Regions from separate parts of the Glutamicibacter sp. BW78 genome, predicted to be linked through region 2. Evidence: predicted binding sites of a transcription regulator. Region 2 holds the regulator's gene; the other holds the start of a gene.
What was found. The regulator Rex, encoded in region 2, represses fermentation and respiration genes when NADH is low (regulators of the CRP and FNR family bind a similar motif). The targets are predictions, from matches to a motif close to CTTGTGAANNNNTTCACAAG.
Positions count from the first base shown of each region.

Region 1: CIK75_RS07145 (glyceraldehyde-3-phosphate dehydrogenase) is a predicted target of Rex. The motif match lies at 1,995-2,014, and genes of this name have one in related genera.

Region 1 covers NZ_NRGU01000031.1:88,945-96,064, forward strand. Annotated here, with positions in the region: gene CIK75_RS07140 (hypothetical protein) at 1-287, opposite strand, end outside; gene CIK75_RS07145 (glyceraldehyde-3-phosphate dehydrogenase) at 356-1,837, opposite strand; gene CIK75_RS07150 (hypothetical protein) at 2,353-2,589, shown strand; RNA gene rnpB (RNase P RNA component class A) at 2,888-3,256, opposite strand; gene CIK75_RS07160 (acyltransferase family protein) at 3,270-4,415, opposite strand; gene CIK75_RS07165 (peroxide stress protein YaaA) at 4,580-5,362, shown strand; gene CIK75_RS16515 (VOC family protein) at 5,379-5,819, opposite strand; gene CIK75_RS16520 (DNA-binding protein) at 5,810-6,547, opposite strand; gene CIK75_RS07180 (Nif3-like dinuclear metal center hexameric protein) at 6,602-7,120, opposite strand, start outside.
Region 2 covers NZ_NRGU01000030.1:336,714-343,833, forward strand. Annotated here, with positions in the region: gene CIK75_RS06045 (cytochrome c biogenesis protein CcdA) at 1-709, opposite strand, end outside; gene CIK75_RS06050 (TlpA disulfide reductase family protein) at 709-1,335, opposite strand; gene CIK75_RS06055 (histidine phosphatase family protein) at 1,341-2,003, opposite strand; gene CIK75_RS06060 (hypothetical protein) at 2,174-3,007, shown strand; gene CIK75_RS06065 (redox-sensing transcriptional repressor Rex) at 3,014-3,670, opposite strand; gene CIK75_RS06070 (glutaredoxin family protein) at 3,667-3,921, opposite strand; gene CIK75_RS06075 (HAD-IB family hydrolase) at 4,024-4,842, shown strand; gene CIK75_RS06080 (AURKAIP1/COX24 domain-containing protein) at 4,968-5,066, opposite strand; gene CIK75_RS06085 (helix-turn-helix domain-containing protein) at 5,194-5,406, opposite strand; gene CIK75_RS06090 (flavin reductase family protein) at 5,609-6,160, opposite strand; gene gdhA (NADP-specific glutamate dehydrogenase) at 6,245-7,120, opposite strand, start outside.

The DNA.
Region 1 (7,120 bases), on a different contig from region 2:
TTCACGGTGTCCAGAGCCGACGTGTCCTTGGCCGGGGCGGCCTTCGTGGCCGGCGCCGAGGAGGAGGACTTCTCCGCGGTCGCGGTTTCCGACGCCGAGGAGGCAGCGCTGCTGCTCACCGGTGCCGAGCTGGAGGCTGCTGCCGAGGTTTCCTGCGTGGCCGGCGCCGACGATGAATCGTCGGAGCTTCCCGTGGAGGAACATCCGGTGGCTGCCAGCAGTACCGCGAATCCGGCGGCGGTGACCCCCAGTGTGCGGCGTGCTCGGCTATCGATCCGACGATCCATGCTCTTGTCCTGCTTCCTGCCCGGTGCATGGGCTGGTTATCCGGTGCCGCTGATGGCACCGGTGGTGATTACACGGCGGCTTCTGCCTCGACCGTGATGTCTTCGGTTTTTTCTACTGCGGGGAAAGCCACCGGGTGGGTTCCCGCAAGTTCCTCGATGACGCGAACCACCTGGCAGGAGTAACCGAACTCGTTGTCGTACCAGACGTAGACGACGGCGTTTCGGCCGTTGGCGATGGTCGCCAGCCCGTCGACGATGCCGGCCCGGCGCGAACCGACGAAATCGGTGGAGACGATCTCCGGGGAGTCGATGTAGTCGATCTGCTTATGCAGTTCGGCTCCCAGCGACGTCTGACGCAGGTAGGTGTTCAGCTCTTCCTTGGTGGTGTCCTTCTCCAGGTTCAGGTTCAGGATCGCCATGGAGACATCGGGGGTGGGGACGCGAATCGCGTTTCCGGTCAACTTGCCCTCGAATTCGGGCAGTGCCTTCGACACTGCCTTCGCGGCACCGGTTTCGGTGATGACCATGTTCAACGCCGCCGACCGTCCACGACGGTCTCCCTTATGGAAGTTATCGGTCAGGTTCTGGTCGTTGGTGAACGAGTGGACGGTTTCCACGTGACCGTGGGTGACACCATATTCGTCGTTGATCGCCTTGAGCACCGGGGTGATCGCGTTCGTGGTGCAGGACGCCGCGGAGACGATCGTGTCGTTGGCGGCAATGTCACCGTGGTTGATGCCGTGCACGATGTTCTTCACATCGCCCTTGCCCGGAGCGGTCAGCAGGACCTGGGACACGCCCTTGGCCTTGAGGTGCTGGCCCAGTCCTTCGCGGTCGCGCCAGCGGCCCGTGTTGTCCACAACGATCGCCTTGTCGATGCCGTAGGCGGTGTAGTCCACGGTGGTCGGGTCGTTGGAGTAGATGACCTGGATCAGGGTTCCGTTGGCGAGGATCGTGTTGTTTTCCTCGTCGACGGTGATCGAGCCTTCGAAGGGTCCGTGCACCGAGTCGCGGCGCAACAGCGAGGCGCGTTTGACCAGATCGTTCTCGCCGTTCTTGCGCACCACGATGGCGCGCAGGCGCAGTCCATAGCCGCCGCGCTCGATCAGGATGCGCGCCAGCAGCCGTCCGATGCGTCCGAAGCCGTAGAGCACGATATCGCGGGATTCGACGTCGGTGCGCCCGGCGCCGCCGGCCTTTTCGGCGAATTCGGCGGCCAGGAAGTCCTGCAGCACGGCGCCGTTGCCCTGTTCGTTGAATTTGCGGGCCAGTCGGGCCAAATCCACCGAGACCGCACCGAGGTCCAGTGCGTCAAGGCCCTGGAGCAGGGGAAGTGTTTGGGAGGGGGAGAGTTCCACGCCGTCAATATGGCGGGCCACCCGGTGGGCCTTGAGGATGTCGATCGGGGATTTGTTGATGAGCTTGCGCCCGTAGATGGAGGTCACCACATTGTTCTTGCGGTAGAGACGCCCAATGAGGGGAATCATGGCCTCGGCGAGTTCCTCGCGGCCGCTCCATTCATTCTGGGCGGCGACAGACTGCTGGGTCACTTTTTGTCCTTCCAATTCAGCCGGCAGGGATCCACTAGCCGGTTGGCACCGCGAAAGCACCATTGCAGATACGGTTGGTTGGGGTCCGAGATTCCTCTCCCCCGGGGCTGAGCCCACCTCCATTCTAGGTTGTTGACCCCCGATCACCGCATTGATGCCGGTGAACTCACTCACATGACCTGCCGAATTCCGGCCCGTAATCTTTCCGCATGCGACAACACATGATCAGCCCGGGGACGGCGCGCCGATAAACAACCCCCATTCGTAAATATATTCGATTACACTTGGAATGGCGGCGCCCCGTCTCTTGCGTCGCCGGCATGGTTCCCCCAGACCGTGCCCATCAACCGACCCTGCCCCTTCACCTCGGGCAGGGTCGGTTGCCCGTTGAGGAGCATCCACCCCATGGTCTTGCACAGACCCCACCCGTCATCTAGGCCGCGAAGGGGCACTGCGCGCCTACACTGGCGGAAGGTCCGGCATGTAGCCGTCAACCGACAACTGACTGGGGAGTTATGAGAATCGGGGACTTATCCCGCGAGCACCGTCACCTGGGAGTGGTTTTTCTCGATGAGACGATGGCCATCAACGGGACGTTGGAGTATTTCAGGGCTATTTGGGTCGGCAACGAATATCGGCAGGTGCTAACCATTAGTGGCTGGGTTTCACCGCCACTGTCATTGGATGCAGAGATCGAAGTCCAAGAACCCCACACCGGCCCACTGGCTGCCAGCGTAGAGATCACGTCATGAGGCGCGCAGCGGAGCACCACCGCACACACTAGAACATACTTTCGACTATGGTTAAACCTCGCCAACCACCGGGGAGGACACCATCAATAAGGTCGACGTCGCTCAAGCGTTGCGGATCCTCAACTCGGATTTGGCCAGCGGGGGTCGCCAACACCATCTCAAGCGGGCCCTGATGCCGGGCGACTACCCGCCACAGATCCATCCCGATGACTGGGAACCAGATGACGAGTCCGATCGCAGTCCCGTCCAACCCGAATGAGCTCGGCCGCCGAACGTGGCGGGACGTGGTGGATCATAGGGGACGGGATGGCCTGTACGCCGGGTTCTGTACCGGCAGCGGTTACCCGATTGCCGGTGACGATCATCCATCTAGGAGCACCGTTGCCGATGCCCTCACGCGGCCTACCCGACTACTGGGGCGAACAGCCCTCATACGCAGCCTGTCTGGCCTTGCTCCGGGTGGGGTTTACCGAGCCGCCCCAGTCACCTGGGGCGCTGGTGGTCTCTTACACCACCTTTTCACCCTGACCCGCACGAGGCGGGCGGTCTGTTTTCTGTGGCACTATCCTGCGGGTTACCCCGAGTGGGCGTTACCCACCACCCTGTTCTGTGGAGCCCGGACGTTCCTCGGGCCGCTTGCGCGACACGCGATCGTCCAGCCATCCCGTCCGCCGAATAGTCTACCGTGCTCCGGGTCTGGTCTGGGCGGCGACACCTACGTGTCGATCGTCGGCCCCCTCCGAGACGTGCGGCTCCTCGGCTCGCAGTGGTTCTTTGTCTGGCCCGGGGTAGACAGGCTGTGCTCGGCCGGTGCCTGCCACCGGACTGGATGGCGACACCTTCTCGATGAGGGGCAGCAGGAGGGTGCCGATGCGGCCAATCACCTGGTGGACCGGCTGCATCGAGGCAAGCAACGCAATTCCTGCCATGAGGATCACGTAGATCACCACGGCTTCGTACCTGTTGTCCTTCGCCATGATCTTCGCGTAGCGCGCCACGGCAAGTATCGCGAAGCCATGGAGGAGGAAAATGGATAGACTCCGCTGGCCAAACCTGACCAGCAGGCCGGGGTCGCGGGGAACCAGGGCCAGCAGACCGGCGGTGAGCACCACGGCACAGATCTGTAGCACGAGTCGATAGATGACACCCATGGGATCGGAAACATCCAGGACGTCGTAGCCCCTGCTCCCGTAGAACCATTTGTGGTTCGGCGACCAGTACAACAGGAAGCCAAAGATGAGCAGAGCGGCCCCTGTCACCACTGTCCGACCTCGGAGCCTCAATTGGGAGAAATAGGCCAGGATCGGTTTGCCGTAGGTGAAACCGAGCACGAAGAACGGGAGGAAGACCAGGGTGCGGGAGGCGCTGTAGGGGTAGTCGATCACGTCGATCGTCCCGGATGCCAGCGAAATGAGGACTGAAAGAATAAGGCTCGTGCGGGGAATTTTCGCGATCAGCGGGGTCAGCACCGTCCACACGGCCATGGAGAGCAAGAACCAGAGAATCCAGTACGGCCTTTCCCAAGAGAACGTTGCGTCGGAACCCATCACCCGCCGAGCCAGGAAATAAGCGACCTGAAAAACGACCAACAGGGTCAAAAACTGCGTGCAGCGCTGGAGGATTCCCCGGGGTTTGGAAGTGATTCCGGCGAGAAAGACGAAGGCTGGCATATGGAAGGCATAGATGCCGGTAATCATCGCCTTGGTGACGAATCCGTCCCCCGGGTTGGAACGGGCCAGCAAGTGACCCAAAATGACCAGCAGGATCAAGATCCCCTTGGAGGCGTCCAAGACCGGGTCTCTACGGGTTCGTGAGGTAACCATCATGTACTGCGTTTTCCTGACGACAACCGGTTGGGCATGGCACCCCCCACTCATCCGTGGAACCCGGACATTCCATGGACCGATTGCGCGACGAAAGACCGTACGAGCGTCCCGCCCCGGCAGTCTACCGTGCTCCGAGCTGCCGGGGGCGCAGCTAGGATCGATGGGTGCTTATTCTGCTCCCCCCTTCCGAAGGAAAGAAGCCTGCCGCCGCGGGCCCCGCCTACGACGCCGATTCTCTGAGTTTTCCCGAACTCGCGGCTGATCGTGCCGCAGTCCTTCAGGCCCTTGCCGCGGTCTCGGCCGAAGACGATGCCCTGAGCGTCTTGGGTGTGGGAGCCTCACTGGCCGGGGAAGTAACCCGCAATATTGCCCTCCACCAGGAACCGGCTGCTCCGGCTCACGAGGTCTACACCGGTGTGCTCTTCGAGGCGTTGGGCTACCGCACGCTGACCCCGGCCCAGCAACGCAGGGCGGATGCCTCCGTCGTGGTGGTCTCCGCCTTATGGGGCGCCGTGGGCTTCGCCGACCGGATTCCCGCCTATCGGCTGTCAATGTCGGTGAAGCTCCCGGGGATCGGAAAACTGGCCAGCTGGTGGAAGACCCGGCTGAACCCGGTGTTGGGTGATCGTGCTGGCCAAGAGTTGGTGATCGACTGCCGTTCAAGCACCTATGCCGCTGCCTTCGCTCCCCCGCCGCAGAACACGGTGGCCGTTTCGGTGTTCCAGCTACGCGGGGGCCAGCGCAAGGTCGTCTCGCATTTCGCCAAGCACACCCGTGGCGAGGTGGCCCGCCATGTTCTGGCCCGACGAAGCACACCCGGCACTCCGGAAGCCCTGCTGAAGGCCGTCCAGGAGAGGTGGGATGCCGAGTTGGTTCCCGCCACCGCCAAGAAGGCTCACCAGCTGAACATCATCCTGCCGGAAGACCATAGCTTCGCCACCACATAATCCCGCAGCCGCAGGATCAGCGCCTGGGGGCTTCGCCCTCTGCCACCAGTTCGATTTCGAAACCGTCCGCGTTCTGCAGATACGCGGCGTAGTGGTCGGGTCCGCCCGCGTGGGGGTGCAGCTCGGCGAACATCAGGGTGAATCCCCGCCCCACGGAGGCACGGGTAAGCGCTTCAACATTTTCGGGGGTTCCAGCACAGAACGCCAGATGATTCAGCCCGGGACGCCGGCGTTCATGCACGGTTCCCAACACATCCGGACTTGATTCGAGGACCAAATACTCCCCCGCACCCTGCCAACTCGCGCCGCCTGACCATTCCTCGGCACGCACGTAGCCGAGGGATTCGAAGATCCAGCCGAGCGTCGTGGTGGCCTGCTCCAGATCAGCGACCCATATCTCCACATGGTGCAGCCGCCCCCGCGGAACCGGTCTGCGGGTGTTTTGTTCTACTTCCACTCGGGCGAGCGAACCAAGATGACGCCCGAGTCGGGGCAGGAGACGACATCGTCCTCGGCCGCAGCACGAATCTCGGCCAAGTCACCGGCAGCTAGTTGCATGCCGGATCCTTCCGAGGTGCCGTGGAAGAGGCGAGCGGCACCGATACCGCGCTGTGCCAAACGCTTTTCATACATTCCCACCAGGGTCGAGTCAATGCGTCCGGCCAGTTCGGTACGCTCGGTCACCAGCGTGGCACGCTCGGCGGCCAACTCCTCAGCCTTGTCATCTCGGGCGCGTTCGAGCTGGGCTAGTTGGGCCGCGGTTCCGTCGGCCGAGGCTGTGACCCCTTCGAGCCTGCCGGCCACTTCCTCGGCAGTTTCCATCAGTTCCAGCTCGGTGGTCTCGAGTTCTCCGCGCTTCAGCGTCAAGGAGTCGATCTCATGTTGGAGGGCCATCATGTCCCGTGCGGTGCCACGGCCAGCCTCGATTTGGGCGCGATCCTTCTCGATCCGGGTCTGCACCTTCTCGGTCTGATGCTCAATATCGGTCAAGGCATGTTGGGCGGCAGCAGATTCCTCGGCCACTTCTCGGCGGGCGGCCTCGGCTTCGGCCACGGTTTCGCCGGCGGCGATAATCTCCGGGTCGGAGGCCAGAACCTTCACGGCCCGGTCGATCTTCACGATCTTCGAGTCCAATGCCTGCAGGTCCAACAGCAGCAGCTGGTCGGCGGGTGATGCCTTGGCCATCGGTGATTCTCCTCGTGCTCGGTGGTTCCCCAGCCTACTGCCCACCGGCGCCGATCAGTCCCCGGGGGTGAGGATGAAATCCCAGGGGTCGGTATTGATCGAGCTGACACCGATCTCCAGGATGAAGTTCTGGTCGATGAGCACGTTGTAGAGGCCTTCGGCGGCGGCCGGAAGCCACAGCCATTCGCCGGCGAAGTGGGAGATGTCCACGAGGTAGGGCCGGTCTTCCACGGCGGCCTCGCGTGCTTCGGAAGCCGGGTGGTGGCGCAGATCGGCGGTGACGAACACGTCGGCCCGGGCCGCCCGCACCGCGTCGAAGAGGCTGTCCCCGGCGCCGCCGCACACGGCCACCGTGCTCACGATCCCGTCACGGTCCCCGGCCACGCGCACACCTCCTGCGACAGCTGGCAGTGCGCCGAACACTCGGGAGGCGAAATCGGAGAGGGCCAATGCGTCCGGAAGGGTGCCGACCCGGCCAAGTCCTTCTTCGGGAAGGCCTTCGGAGGCCGCCACCAAGGGGGTGACGTTGGTGAGTCCGAGAATATCGGCGAGGACGTCGGAGACCCCTCCCAC
Region 2 (7,120 bases):
TGCCCAGCAGGATGAGCAGGAGGCCACCGGCGCGCATGACGGCCAGTTGGTGTCGTTTGAAGAAGGCCAGCGTGCCGGCTGCACGGCGGAAGCCCAGGGCGATGAGCAGGAACGGTACGCCCAATCCCAAACAGTAGGCGAAGGTCAGCAGGGCGCCGCGCATGACGTTGGCGTCGGGGCCGGTTCCCATGATGAGTACGGCCGAGAGCGTCGGACCGATGCACGGGGCCCACCCTAGCCCGAAGGTCATTCCCAGCACGGGGGCACCCCAGAGACCTGCTGGAGGTTTGCTGTGGATCTTGCGGTCGCGCTGGAACCAGGAGAATCCTCCCATGAACACCAGGCCCATGATGATGACCACCAGGCCCAGAACCTGGGTGATCCAGTCGCCCTTCACCGTCAACCAGACGCTCAGCTGCGAGAAGACGACACCCACCAGCATGAAGACCACGCTGAAACCCAGGACGAATAATCCGATGCCGGTGAGCATCCGCCCGCGTTTCTGCTCGGCCAGGTCGGCACCGGTCAACCCGGTCACGTAACCCAGGAACCCGGGAACCAGCGGCAGAACGCAGGGCGAGAGGAAGGAGACGAGACCGGCGAGGATGGCCACCGGGATCGAGAGGAGTAGCGAGCCATCCTGGACGGCCTCGGCGAAGGGATTGCCCTGGGCGTTCAGCGCCGGCAGGGCAGTGACGAGCCCGGCGATCACGCGGACTCGGTGACCAGGTCGGAGATCAGTGCCTTCAGGGTGGACTCATCTGCCTCACCCAGCAGCCGGGCTGCCACCCGACCCTGGCGGTCCAACACCAGGGTGGTCGGCACAGCCTGCGGGGGAACGTATTCGGTCATCGAGAGCAGAATCGAGCCATCGGCGTCGGGCATTGAGGGGTAATCGATCTTGAAGGTGCGTTCGAACGCTTTGGCCGTGTCGTGACCATCACGGACGTTCACACCGAAGAACTGCACACCCTTTTTCTTGAAGGCCTTGCTCAGTTTGGCCAGATGCGGCGCTTCCAGTCGGCACGGAGCACAGGCGGCATACCAAAAGTTCAAGACCGTGATCTGGCCGGTGAGCTGCGCCGAGTCAATGGTTTTACCCTCGTACGTCGTGCCGTTCAGTTCCACGGGCTTCCCGCGGCTTGCTTGATCGTATTCCTGAACGGATCCGTCGCCGGCAATGTAGTTCTTCCCGTTGCCTGCTTTGGCCTGCTCCGCCAGCGGGTCTTCCGAGGCCGTGCAGGCGGCCAGCGGCAAGACGACGGCGAAGAGCGCTGCGGAACGCAGGATGTGGCGTCGTGCGGGAAGGGATGAATCGGACGGGTGGGACGGCATGTTCTTTAGGCTCCGGGGATATTAGCCGCGTTGGCCAGCAGGTCAGCGCAGGGTTCGGTATAACGAACGGCAACGAGCCGTTCCCCCTCAAAATCCAGGCTGGTGACCGACGCTAGCGTGCATTGCCGCTTCCGGGGGTCATGCCATAGGTGCTTTTTTTCGGCGGCCAGGCGCGTTACCCAGATGGGTAGCTGGTGGCTGACCAGCACTGCCTGTGCCCCGGGGCCGCCGAGTGAAACGGCCCGGTCGCGGTGATCCTTCACTGCGGACATCATGCGTTCGACCTGGACCTGGTAGGGCTCCCCCCAGGACGGACGCAACGGGTTGATGAGATAGGGCCAGTGCCGCGGGTTGCGCAGGTGACCCTTGACTCCGGAGAGTCCTTCGAAATGGTTCCCACCCTCGATCAGTCGGTCATCGGTGGCGATCTGCAGGTCCAGGGCCTGGGACGTGGGTTCGGCGGTTTCCTGGGCCCGGACCAACGGCGAGGCCGCCAGATGCACGATCTCGGCTCCTGCCTTTCGCTGGGCACCGAAGTACTCAGCGGCCCGATATGCCATGGTGTGCCCGAGGTCGGAGAGGTGGAATCCGGGTAGCCGACCATAGAGCACCTTGTCCGGGTTGTAGACCTCCCCGTGACGGAGCAGGTGGACGGTGGCGACAGGCATGCCCCCAGTGTCTCAAAACTTTGCGGCGACACCTAAAAGGAAGTAGTGATCCCGCCCACTCTTGCTTCGGTCCGGCACAATTCAGCCTTCTTGATGATGCCCCGGCCCGGGGGTGGCGCATTAGTCTGGGAACTGGGCCCGCCGTACGCAAGACCATTGGAGGACAGAGAATGAGCACCCCCACCCCCGAGGATCCCCGACAAGACCCGGACGCCGTCTCCGGTGACGGCGTTCCGCCGGTGCCCGGACCTCCGCAGTACGGGCAGCGCCTGCCCGACGGCGGAGCAGGCGCCTCCGGATCCCCGCAATACGGCCAAAACGCCCCGGGCCAGTACGGCCAGGGACAATACGGTCCAGGCCAGTACGGCCAGCCGGGTCCCGGCCTGCCTCCGGGCTACGGCCAGCCCGGTCAGCCGAACCTACCGCCCCCCGGACAGGGCTACTCCACTCCAGCCCCCTCTGCCTACGGCTATGGCTACGGCCAGCAGCCCGCCGGTGGAGCGCCGGGGTTTGCCGGTCCTGCCGGTACGAGGCCGACGCCGCCGAAACAGCTCAATATCGCCTTCTGGCTGATCATGGCTGCTGGGATCCTCACCCTGGTGCAGGCACTCGTCCTCATCTTCGTCCCCTCCTCGGTGTTCATGCAGGCGTTCAACGAGGCCATGTCCGCCCAAGATCCCGAGATGCAGCGACAGTTCAAGGATGCGGGGATCGACATCCAGTCCATGGTCGCCCCGATGAAGATCGTCGCCACCATCCTCATGGTCGTCACGGCAGGGGTATATGCCCTGATCGCGAGCTTCATCCGCAAGGGCAGCAACGGGGCACGAATCACCGGAACCGTGTTCGCGGCGATTTCATTGATTGGCCTCGTGGCCCCCTCGGATCCTTTGACCCTGATCATCACCGTGCTGGGCATCGCCGGGATCGTGTTCGCCTGGTTAACACCTTCCTCGCAATACGTGAAGGCGATGACCCAGCGTAAGCGCGGCGGTTTCCGCTAGGAGGCGTCAGGCCGGGTCAGCCGGCCTGCCGGCCCCGAATCCTGCATGGTAGGCCAGGATCTGCAGCTCGCGGGCCATATCTACCCGACGTATGTGGATGCCCTCGGGGACGTGGAGGATGACCGGGGCGAAACTCAGAATGTTGGTGATCCCCGCACCAACGACCCGGTCGCAAAGTCTCTGGGCCGCCGGCCCGGGCACGGCTAATACGGCCATGTTCAAACCCAGTTCCGCGGTCGCGGCTGCCAGTTCACCCACCGGGCGGACCGTGAGCCCGGCCACGGTATCGCCGATGATATTTTCGGCGACATCGAAGACGGCTTGGATGCTGAACCCGCCCTCCCGGAACCCGGCGTAGCCGGCGAGTGCACGGCCCAGGTTGCCGGCGCCAAGGATCCCGACCCGCCAATCCCGTTCCAACCCCAGGGTCGCGGAGATGGTCTCAGCCAGCACTTCGATCCGGTAGCCGACACCACGAGTCCCGAAGGTCCCCAGCAACGACAGGTCCTTACGCAGGATTGCCGAATTCACGCCGGCAGCGGCGGCCAGAACTTCCGAGGAGATGGTCGAGCGGCCGACCTCGCGCATGGCTTCCAACGCCCGAAGATAGCCGGTCATCCGGCTCAGCGTCGCTTCAGGTAATGCCTTTTGCACGGGAATCACGCGCCGATCAACTTCTCGAGCCGGTCAGCATCGATCACCCAGAAATCCCGTTGTACGCCGTCGACCAGCAGCACCGGAACCTCTTCGCCAAATTCGTGCATGAGCGCTGGATCGTCATCAATGAGAACCTCGTCCCAAGCGACTCCATGCCGTTCCGCCACCGTTTGGACGGTGGTGCGGGCGGCCGCGCAGAGATGGCAGCCGGTCCGGCTCAAGAGCCTGACCCGAGGTGTCTGAAACGAAGAATCCATACTCTCAACCTACCGTTTCACCACCGCTGTGCAGCAGAAACGAGCCGTCCCATGACGCGCACCACAGCTCGTGTGCTCGGCGTCGGTGGATAGACTGTCCAGATGCCAGAGCAGCCCCGCGCCGCCCACGTATCCGCAGACCCACCCATTCGTGGGCATGCTGCCGCCTTCTTCGATGTCGACAACACCATGATGCGCGGGGCCAGCCTGTTTGCCGTGGCCCGCAAAATGTACAGTCGCGGGGCGTTCAGTCTGCGCCATGCCCTGTGGATGGGCGTGCAGCAGGTCAGTTTCATCCTGCGCGGCGAGGACCTGGCACAAGTCCATCGGATCAGGGACCAGGCGCTGGCCCTGGCCGCAGGCATCTTGGTCGACGACATGAGCGCCCTCGGCGACGAGATCTACGACGAATTCATTGCGAGCCGGATCTGGCCCGGGACCCGGGCGCTGGCGCAGGCGCATCTCGATGGGGGCCGCCCTGTGTGGCTGGTGACGGCCACACCCGTGGAAGTGGCCGAGGTGATCGCTGGCAAGCTGGGCCTCTCCGGGGCCCTGGGCACCGTGGTGGACCAGCACGAGGGGGTCTACACGGGCCGACTGGTCGGCGAGATCCTGCACGGACCGGCCAAGGCCACCGCCGTCACCGAGCTGGCCGCACGCGAAGATCTAGACCTGTCGGAGAGTTGGGCCTATAGCGACTCCTATAACGACGTGCCGCTGCTCACCGTCGTCGGGCATCCGGTGGCGATCAACCCCGACGTACGGCTGCGCCGACACGCCCTGGCCCACAACTGGCCCGTCTACGACTTCCGACGGGGTCGACGTGCGGCAACCATCGGCATCCGGGCCGCAACCCTGTCGGGAGCCGCCTACGGCCTCTGGCGCGGCCTGCAAATGATGCGGCGTCACTTCCGCCCCTAACGCACGCTGAACGGGCGGCAGGCAACGTTTCCGCGCCGATCTCCTGATATAACGACGGCGGGGCCCCACCCGAAGGTGGGGCCCCGCCGTCATGCGCCCAGAGCGGGATCATGTCCCGCCGGGTGCTACTTCTTATTGCGGCGCTGGTGGCGCGTCTTGCGAAGCAGCTTACGATGCTTCTTCTTGGCCATCCGCTTGCGGCGCTTCTTGATAACTGAGCCCATTTGGTTCCTCACAGACTAATGTTTGATTACTGCTGACGGCCACGCGGGGAGCAGGCAGCAACCGTCGCGGACGTTAAATGTTCCCTACTAGTTTACCTTGCCCATGGAGGCCATGCGGACCACGCCCTCAGGCGGTCTCCGACGCCCCATCCACACGCGCGGTTTTCAGGTATTCCTCAACGGCGGTCTCCGGAACGCGGTACGAGCGACCGAAGCGGACTGCCGGAAGGTCTCCTGCGTGCACGAGGCGATACACAGTCATTTTCGACACACGCATCATCTCGGCGACTTCCGCCACCGTCATGAAGCGCGCGTTCGAAAAGTTCTTAGCGTCGGCCATCGGCAATTTCTCCTGAATCGGATGATAAGGAACACCCCAGCGAGGCAACGCGCAGAAAAACCGCACGCAGTACCATCTAGCAGACCACACTAGTGGCTGGTGGTGTGATTGTGAAACCCGTCGCACGAACTCCGGTCATCCCGTGTTCATCTGGGCCAAGCGCCGAACCTTGGAATACTGGGCCACGACGGCGTCCTGCCGGTCATCGCCTCAAATGCCGGTATTCACGGGAAAAGTGGATCAGTGGGTCGTTCCCACCGGCCGAATCCTCGGTGGTGCCCATGGCCACGACCTCACCGACGACCACCAGATGTGTTGCCACTTCGTGCACTGCCGTCGTTCTCAGATCGAACCAGGAAATCGCACCGTCGATCACTGCGGCCCCGCTCACCGGCGCCCGCCGGAAGGGGACTTGGCTCAACAGGCCATGGACGGGGTTGGCGGGGCTGGCCAACCAGTTGGCGATCCCCTGGTGCTCCCCGTGCAACAGCGACAGGGTCCACCCCTCGGATTCGGAGACTGCTTCACCTATGCGACCGTCCCCGTAGAGGCTGACCAGCATCGTCGGCGGATCGTAGGACACGTCCAAAAACCCGGTGACCGTCGCGGCGATGTCTCGGCTATATCTGCGTGTGGCCACCACCGCGGCCCCCGAGGCAATGTCCCCGGCGAGCAGACGATACGTGTCGATATCATCTTGCTTCGGCGCGTCCGGGTCGATGCGGTGGGCGGTGAGTGCTTCGGTGTTCTCCATACCCCCATGTAAACACCCCTGACACGACGATGTCCCGGACGCCGTGGCGTGCGGGACATCGACCGAGGGTTTCGGGTGTTGGACCTAGATGACGCCCAGGGCCAGCATGGCATCGGCGACCTTGGTGAAGCCGGCGATATTGGCGCCGGCGACGTAGTTGCCGGGTTTTCCGTAGCGGTCCGCAGTCGTGGCACACGTGGAGTGGATGCCAATCATGATTTCCTCGAGACGGCGTTCGGTGTGACCGAAGCTCCACGAATCACGGCTGGCGTTCTGCTGCATCTCCAGCGCGGAGGTTGCCACACCACCGGCGTTGGCTGCCTTGCCCGGCCCGAAGAGGACCCCTGCCTCCTGGAAGATGGCGGTGGCATCGGCGGTGCAGGGCATGTTCGCCCCTTCGGCGACCGCGACGATGCCCGCTTCGACCAGACGTTTGGCGTCCTTGGCTTCGAGTTCGTTCTGCGTGGCGCTGGGCAGGGCCACCGTGGCGTCCACATCCCAGACACAGCCGTTCTCGACATATTTCGCCTTGCCACCGCGCCGTTCGGCATATTCGCTGATCCGACCGCGTTCGACTTCCTTGATCTGGCGCAGCAGGGCCACGTCGATGCCGGCTTCGTCGACGATGTATCCGCCGGAGTCGGAGGCCGCGACGGCCGTCGCCCCGAGGGACTGTGCCTTGTCGATGGCGTTGATGGCCACGTTGCCCGACCCGGAGACGACCACGCGCTGGCCGTCGAAGGTGGCCCCTCGGGTCTTGAGCATCTCCTGGGCGAACAGGACGGCGCCATATCCGGTAGCCTCCGGACGCAGCAGCGAGCCTCCCCAGCCCATGCCCTTTCCGGTGAGCACGGCCGATTCGTAGCGGTTGGTGATCCGCTTGTACTGGCCGAAGAGGAAGCCGATTTCACGGCCTCCCACACCGATATCGCCGGCGGGAACGTCGGTGTATTCGCCGAT